DNA from 2 places in the Fulvivirga sedimenti genome. Region 2 is predicted to be linked to the other one. Evidence: riboswitches for the same ligand, from Rfam matches in the RefSeq annotation. Region 2 holds a riboswitch; the other holds the start of a gene.
The links. Region 2 has a riboswitch for S-adenosylmethionine ahead of LDX50_RS21940 (trans-sulfuration enzyme family protein). Riboswitches for the same ligand answer to the same signal wherever they lie in the genome.
Positions count from the first base shown of each region.

Region 1: another riboswitch for S-adenosylmethionine. It lies ahead of LDX50_RS16220 (trans-sulfuration enzyme family protein); the one in region 2 lies ahead of LDX50_RS21940 (trans-sulfuration enzyme family protein).

Region 1 covers NZ_JAIXNE010000003.1:875,315-879,693, reverse strand. The annotation lists gene LDX50_RS16225 (glycoside hydrolase family 2 protein) at 1-1,332, shown strand, start outside; gene LDX50_RS16220 (trans-sulfuration enzyme family protein) at 1,338-2,528, opposite strand; SAM riboswitch class I at 2,680-2,786, opposite strand; gene LDX50_RS16215 (FdhF/YdeP family oxidoreductase) at 3,001-4,379, shown strand, end outside.
Region 2 covers NZ_JAIXNE010000004.1:876,138-880,516, forward strand. The annotation lists gene LDX50_RS21935 (FdhF/YdeP family oxidoreductase) at 1-1,168, opposite strand, end outside; SAM riboswitch class I at 1,383-1,489, shown strand; gene LDX50_RS21940 (trans-sulfuration enzyme family protein) at 1,641-2,831, shown strand; gene LDX50_RS21945 (glycoside hydrolase family 2 protein) at 2,837-4,379, opposite strand, start outside.

The sequences.
Region 1 (4,379 bases), on a different contig from region 2:
AAAGAAGGGGAGCAGGAGGTTGTGGTAAAGGTTTGGGATCCTACCGATGAAGGCCCGCAACCACGCGGCAAGCAGGTGCGCAATCCCAGAGGTATCTGGTATACCCCCGTCACGGGTATCTGGCAGACTGTCTGGATTGAACCGGTTCCCGCTGCTTATGTCGATAATTTAAAGATTTACCCGGATATTGATCATGAGGTGATAAAGGTACAACCCTTCATTAAACATGTTCGCTATGGTGATGTATTCAAGGTGGAAATAATCGAAGATGGAAAGGTAGTTGGTGAAGCCATGGCGGCAACAGGGCAGGACGCTACTGTTTCTTTGCCGAATGCACATTTATGGACACCGGAAGATCCTTATCTCTACGACATGCGTATTTCAGTGATCTCTAATAGTAAGGTCATCGACCGAATCGACAGCTATGTGGCTATGCGGAAGATCAGCAGGAAGAAGGATGAACGGGGTATTTGGCGAATTCAGTTGAATAACAAGGATATCTTCCAGTTCGGAACACTTGATCAGGGGTGGTGGCCAGACGGATTATATACTGCTCCTTCCGATGAGGCGCTTAAGTATGATATTGAGCAAACGAAGAAGTACGGCTTTAATATGATACGAAAGCATGTAAAGGTTGAGCCGGCACGCTGGTATATGCATTGCGATCAAGTGGGTATGCTGGTTTGGCAGGACATGCCCAGCGGCGACAGAACACACAGCTGGCAGAACCGAAATTATTATGAGGGTACAGAGCTTTTCCGGACACCGGAATCGGAAAGGATTTTCCGGAATGAGTGGCGCGCAATCATGGATTATCTGCAGCCGTATCCCAGTATTGTGACCTGGGTGCCATTTAATGAGGGATGGGGCCAGTTTAAGACCGAATACATTGCCGCTTTTACGAAGGAATATGACCCGGACAGATTGGTGAATGCAGCCTCGGGAGGGAACCACTTCAGGGTCGGTGACATGCTTGATCTTCATAACTATCCGCAACCCGAAATGTATATGTACGATGCCGAACGCGCGACCGTCCTTGGCGAATATGGGGGAATAGGGCTTGTTATCGACGGGCATTTATGGAATGCCGACCGCAATTGGGGTTACATACAATATAAAACCTCTAAGGAAGCCACCGATAAATATGTGGAATATGCCGATATGCTTGCCAAAATGATTGAAATGGGATTTTCTGCAGCAATCTACACCCAGACAACCGATGTGGAGATGGAAGTGAACGGCCTGATGACCTATGACAGAAAAGTCAATAAGCTCAATGTCGAAAGAGTACGAAAAGCCAATCAGTCTGTGATTGAAGTTTTGTCTGAATAATCGGCTTAAGATTCCGATAGCTTCAGGGCATTTTCGATATCCCTGATAATATCTTCCGGATGTTCCAGTCCCACCGATATACGAACAAGCCCCGGTGTAATACCTACATTCGCACGTTCCTGATCACTCAGTTTAGAATGAGTAGTAGAGGCCGGATGCGTGGCTATCGTTCTGGTATCACCCAGATTCGCGGTGAGTGATAACATTTGAAGGTTATCCAGGAACTTTCTCCCACGTTCAACACCACCCTTCACTTCAAACGTGAACAGACCTCCGCCATGAAGCATCTGTTTTTTGGCCAGTTCATATTGCGGGTGGGAAGGGAGAAAAGGATATTTAACAAAATTGATTTCAGGATGCTTTTCAAGCTGGCCTGCGATGGCAAGCGCACTCTGGCAATGCCTGTCCATTCGAACAGCCAGGGTTTCCAGGCTTTTTGAAAGAACCCACGCGTTAAACGGCGACATGGCAGGGCCGGTATGCCGACAAAAAAACCGGATCTTTTGAATCAGTTCCTTGTCGCCAATGATTGCGCCGCCAACTGTTCGACCCTGCCCGTCTATGAATTTTGTGGTTGAATGACAAATGAGATGTGCACCATATTTCAGGGGTTGTTGCAGATAGGGCGTTGCAAAGCAATTGTCCACAATCAGGATCAGGTTATGTTTTTTTGCCAGGTTCCCCAGCCATTCCAGGTCTACAAGGTCAAGACCCGGATTGGATGGTGTTTCAACAAAGATCAGTTTCGTTTTTTCATTGATCAGTGATTCCCACGATTCCGGATCATGGATATCGGCATAGGAGTGTGAAATACCCCATTTTGGAAATATCTGTGTCAAAACCTGATGGGTACTGCCAAACAGGGATCGGGATGCAAGCACATGATCGCCCTGCTGTAGCAGGCCAGCCATACTGCTGTACATGGCCGCCATACCTGAGGCAGTGGCTATTCCGTCGTCTCCGCCTTCAAGCAGACATAATTTTTCAACGAGTTCATTGCTGTTCGGATTGGAAAAGCGTGAATATATGTTACCGCTAATTTCATCTGCAAACATCGCCCGTGCATTTTCAGCATCGTCAAAGACGAAACTTGAAGTCATGAAAATTGGAGTGGAATGCTCCTTGTGCGAAGCGTTGTCAGACTGCGTCCTGATCGCGTTGGTTTCGAAATGTTCTGATTCTGAATGTGATTTCATAAAGCAGGTGAACGGAAGCTGAACCTGGACGGCTCTTTCCCTTTCATTTTTTTAGTAATAAAAGTTTGAATGTACAATCCCTCCCGAACAGACCCGTGGGCTGATAGTGCGGATGGCGAAAAAATTTAACTGAATGTTTCAAGGTAATTAAAATTTATAGCTGTCCGTACCTTACGAACCAGGATTTAGCACCGTTCCACACCCGGGAGGTTGCTAGCGTTTCATTGAGCCTGATCTCTCCGCGCTTCTTTATAAATCAATCACCATTTCTTGGAATTGACGCTACAATCATAAATTCAATTTTTTAACATTCAAAGAATTCAAATAAAAAATGTTAGTAGCATGGTCTGATCGCGTAATAGATATACCGTGCAGAAATGAATGCATTGGCGGTTTGAAGGCGTCTTTCATTGATTTTAGGGTTAAATGTGCAGGGTGGTTGAAATGTAAAATTCTCTGTATTTTTAGCCATATGACGAAGAAGGTTTTTGTTCAGCCGCCGGTGAATTACACCGGGTTGAGAGTTTCAGATCCGGCAGCCGTATCAGGGGGAATCAGGGCGGTGAAGTCTTCTATGCACCATGTATTTAGCCAGGTGGGTGTTATGGAAGGAATTCGTACAATGGCTAAATTAAATCAGTTCGACGGATTTGATTGTCCGGGCTGTGCATGGCCTGATCCGGATGGTGACAGGGCCATTGTAGAGTTCTGTGAGAATGGAGCAAAAGCAGTGGCAGAGGAAGCTACCACTGCCAAAGCCGATCCACAATTTTTTAAAAAATATTCAGTGAGTGCGCTTTCTGCATGGTCGGATTATGAACTCGGAAAAAGCGGAAGGATCACTGAGCCGATGAAATTATCCCCTGGAAGTGATCACTATGAACCGATTTCCTGGCAAACAGCTTTCACGGAAATTGGAGAACATCTTAAAACTCTTCCATCTCCTGACCAGGCCATTTTCTATACCTCAGGGCGAACGAGCAATGAGGCGGCATTCATGTATCAGTTATTCGTACGTCAGTTTGGAACAAATAATCTTCCGGATTGCTCAAATATGTGTCATGAGTCCAGTGGGGCCGCACTTTCGGAAACCGTGGGGATCGGTAAAGGTTCTGTTACGCTCGAAGATTTTTATCGTACAGACCTGATTATTATCATCGGGCAAAATCCCGGAACGAATCACCCCAGGATGCTTACGGCCCTGGAAAAGGCAAAGGCTAATGGCGCAAAGATCATTGCGATAAACCCGTTAAGGGAGACCGGTTTATTAAAATTTAAGCATCCCCAGCATGTTGGTGATATGCTTGGGTCCGGAACAGAGATCACAGATTTATATCTTCAGATACGTGTAAATGCAGATGTAGCCTTATTGAAGGCACTCATGAAACTCTTACTGGAGAAAGAACGCGACCAGCCCGGTCAGATTCTGGATCGTGATTTTATTGAACAAAAGACTACAGGCTATTCCGATTTCCTGTCAGACCTCGAATCATATTCACTTCATGAGCTTATTGCGCAAACAAGTATCGGTGAGGACCTGGTAAGGAAGGCTGCAGATTTGATTGCTTCCAGTGAGAGAATTATTGCTTGTTGGGCGATGGGTCTTACTCAGCATAAGAATGCGGTAGATAATATCCGGGAAGTGGTCAATTTACTGCTGATGAAAGGCAGTATTGGAAAACCGGGTGCGGGAACCTGTCCTGTTCGCGGCCACAGTAATGTTCAGGGCGACCGGACCGTTGGCATCTGGGAATACCTGAAACCATCACTTCGCGAAAAATTGAAAGAGAATTTTAATTTCCAGCCACCTGAAGAGACAGGATTTGATACTATTGGCAGCATTGAGGCAAT
Region 2 (4,379 bases):
CCCGGATATTATCTACCGCATTCTTATGCTGAGTAAGACCCATCGCCCAACAAGCAATAATTCTCTCACTGGAAGCAATCAAATCTGCAGCCTTCCTTACCAGGTCCTCACCGATACTTGTTTGCGCAATAAGCTCATGAAGTGAATATGATTCGAGGTCTGACAGGAAATCGGAATAGCCTGTAGTCTTTTGTTCAATAAAATCACGATCCAGAATCTGACCGGGCTGGTCGCGTTCTTTCTCCAGTAAGAGTTTCATGAGTGCCTTCAATAAGGCTACATCTGCATTTACACGTATCTGAAGATATAAATCTGTGATCTCTGTTCCGGACCCAAGCATATCACCAACATGCTGGGGATGCTTAAATTTTAATAAACCGGTCTCCCTTAACGGGTTTATCGCAATGATCTTTGCGCCATTAGCCTTTGCCTTTTCCAGGGCCGTAAGCATCCTGGGGTGATTCGTTCCGGGATTTTGCCCGATGATAATAATCAGGTCTGTACGATAAAAATCTTCGAGCGTAACAGAACCTTTACCGATCCCCACGGTTTCCGAAAGTGCGGCCCCACTGGACTCATGACACATATTTGAGCAATCCGGAAGATTATTTGTTCCAAACTGACGTACGAATAACTGATACATGAATGCCGCCTCATTGCTCGTTCGCCCTGAGGTATAGAAAATGGCCTGGTCAGGAGATGGAAGAGTTTTAAGATGTTCTCCAATTTCCGTGAAAGCTGTTTGCCAGGAAATCGGTTCATAGTGATCACTTCCAGGGGATAATTTCATCGGCTCAGTGATCCTTCCGCTTTTTCCGAGTTCATAATCCGACCATGCAGAAAGCGCACTCACTGAATATTTTTTAAAAAATTGTGGATCGGCTTTGGCAGTGGTAGCTTCCTCTGCCACTGCTTTTGCTCCATTCTCACAGAACTCTACAATGGCCCTGTCACCATCCGGATCAGGCCATGCACAGCCCGGACAATCAAATCCGTCGAACTGATTTAATTTAGCCATTGTACGAATTCCTTCCATAACACCCACCTGGCTAAATACATGGTGCATAGAAGACTTCACCGCCCTGATTCCCCCTGATACGGCTGCCGGATCTGAAACTCTCAACCCGGTGTAATTCACCGGCGGCTGAACAAAAACCTTCTTCGTCATATGGCTAAAAATACAGAGAATTTTACATTTCAACCACCCTGCACATTTAACCCTAAAATCAATGAAAGACGCCTTCAAACCGCCAATGCATTCATTTCTGCACGGTATATCTATTACGCGATCAGACCATGCTACTAACATTTTTTATTTGAATTCTTTGAATGTTAAAAAATTGAATTTATGATTGTAGCGTCAATTCCAAGAAATGGTGATTGATTTATAAAGAAGCGCGGAGAGATCAGGCTCAATGAAACGCTAGCAACCTCCCGGGTGTGGAACGGTGCTAAATCCTGGTTCGTAAGGTACGGACAGCTATAAATTTTAATTACCTTGAAACATTCAGTTAAATTTTTTCGCCATCCGCACTATCAGCCCACGGGTCTGTTCGGGAGGGATTGTACATTCAAACTTTTATTACTAAAAAAATGAAAGGGAAAGAGCCGTCCAGGTTCAGCTTCCGTTCACCTGCTTTATGAAATCACATTCAGAATCAGAACATTTCGAAACCAACGCGATCAGGACGCAGTCTGACAACGCTTCGCACAAGGAGCATTCCACTCCAATTTTCATGACTTCAAGTTTCGTCTTTGACGATGCTGAAAATGCACGGGCGATGTTTGCAGATGAAATTAGCGGTAACATATATTCACGCTTTTCCAATCCGAACAGCAATGAACTCGTTGAAAAATTATGTCTGCTTGAAGGCGGAGACGACGGAATAGCCACTGCCTCAGGTATGGCGGCCATGTACAGCAGTATGGCTGGCCTGCTACAGCAGGGCGATCATGTGCTTGCATCCCGATCCCTGTTTGGCAGTACCCATCAGGTTTTGACACAGATATTTCCAAAATGGGGTATTTCACACTCCTATGCCGATATCCATGATCCGGAATCGTGGGAATCACTGATCAATGAAAAAACGAAACTGATCTTTGTTGAAACACCATCCAATCCGGGTCTTGACCTTGTAGACCTGGAATGGCTGGGGAACCTGGCAAAAAAACATAACCTGATCCTGATTGTGGACAATTGCTTTGCAACGCCCTATCTGCAACAACCCCTGAAATATGGTGCACATCTCATTTGTCATTCAACCACAAAATTCATAGACGGGCAGGGTCGAACAGTTGGCGGCGCAATCATTGGCGACAAGGAACTGATTCAAAAGATCCGGTTTTTTTGTCGGCATACCGGCCCTGCCATGTCGCCGTTTAACGCGTGGGTTCTTTCAAAAAGCCTGGAAACCCTGGCTGTTCGAATGGACAGGCATTGCCAGAGTGCGCTTGCCATCGCAGGCCAGCTTGAAAAGCATCCTGAAATCAATTTTGTTAAATATCCTTTTCTCCCTTCCCACCCGCAATATGAACTGGCCAAAAAACAGATGCTTCATGGCGGAGGTCTGTTCACGTTTGAAGTGAAGGGTGGTGTTGAACGTGGGAGAAAGTTCCTGGATAACCTTCAAATGTTATCACTCACCGCGAATCTGGGTGATACCAGAACGATAGCCACGCATCCGGCCTCTACTACTCATTCTAAACTGAGTGATCAGGAACGTGCGAATGTAGGTATTACACCGGGGCTTGTTCGTATATCGGTGGGACTGGAACATCCGGAAGATATTATCAGGGATATCGAAAATGCCCTGAAGCTATCGGAATCTTAAGCCGATTATTCAGACAAAACTTCAATCACAGACTGATTGGCTTTTCGTACTCTTTCGACATTGAGCTTATTGACTTTTCTGTCATAGGTCATCAGGCCGTTCACTTCCATCTCCACATCGGTTGTCTGGGTGTAGATTGCTGCAGAAAATCCCATTTCAATCATTTTGGCAAGCATATCGGCATATTCCACATATTTATCGGTGGCTTCCTTAGAGGTTTTATATTGTATGTAACCCCAATTGCGGTCGGCATTCCATAAATGCCCGTCGATAACAAGCCCTATTCCCCCATATTCGCCAAGGACGGTCGCGCGTTCGGCATCGTACATATACATTTCGGGTTGCGGATAGTTATGAAGATCAAGCATGTCACCGACCCTGAAGTGGTTCCCTCCCGAGGCTGCATTCACCAATCTGTCCGGGTCATATTCCTTCGTAAAAGCGGCAATGTATTCGGTCTTAAACTGGCCCCATCCCTCATTAAATGGCACCCAGGTCACAATACTGGGATACGGCTGCAGATAATCCATGATTGCGCGCCACTCATTCCGGAAAATCCTTTCCGATTCCGGTGTCCGGAAAAGCTCTGTACCCTCATAATAATTTCGGTTCTGCCAGCTGTGTGTTCTGTCGCCGCTGGGCATGTCCTGCCAAACCAGCATACCCACTTGATCGCAATGCATATACCAGCGTGCCGGCTCAACCTTTACATGCTTTCGTATCATATTAAAGCCGTACTTCTTCGTTTGCTCAATATCATACTTAAGCGCCTCATCGGAAGGAGCAGTATATAATCCGTCTGGCCACCACCCCTGATCAAGTGTTCCGAACTGGAAGATATCCTTGTTATTCAACTGAATTCGCCAAATACCCCGTTCATCCTTCTTCCTGCTGATCTTCCGCATAGCCACATAGCTGTCGATTCGGTCGATGACCTTACTATTAGAGATCACTGAAATACGCATGTCGTAGAGATAAGGATCTTCCGGTGTCCATAAATGTGCATTCGGCAAAGAAACAGTAGCGTCCTGCCCTGTTGCCGCCATGGCTTCACCAACTACCTTTCCATCTTCGATTATTTCCACCTTGAATACATCACCATAGCGAACATGTTTAATGAAGGGTTGTACCTTTATCACCTCATGATCAATATCCGGGTAAATCTTTAAATTATCGACATAAGCAGCGGGAACCGGTTCAATCCAGACAGTCTGCCAGATACCCGTGACGGGGGTATACCAGATACCTCTGGGATTGCGCACCTGCTTGCCGCGTGGTTGCGGGCCTTCATCGGTAGGATCCCAAACCTTTACCACAACCTCCTGCTCCCCTTCTTTCAGGAAAGGCGTTATCTCGAACGAGAATGGATCATAACCGCCTTCGTGCGAACCAATCTTGATCCCATTTATCCACACCTCTGTCCGCCAGTCAACTGCACCAAAATTCAGCAGGATTCTTTCACCTTCCCAGTAGGGCTGTATGTTGAAATTGCGTCTGTACCAGACCTCCCGGCCTGATCCCACTTGTTCCATGATACCTGAGAGACTT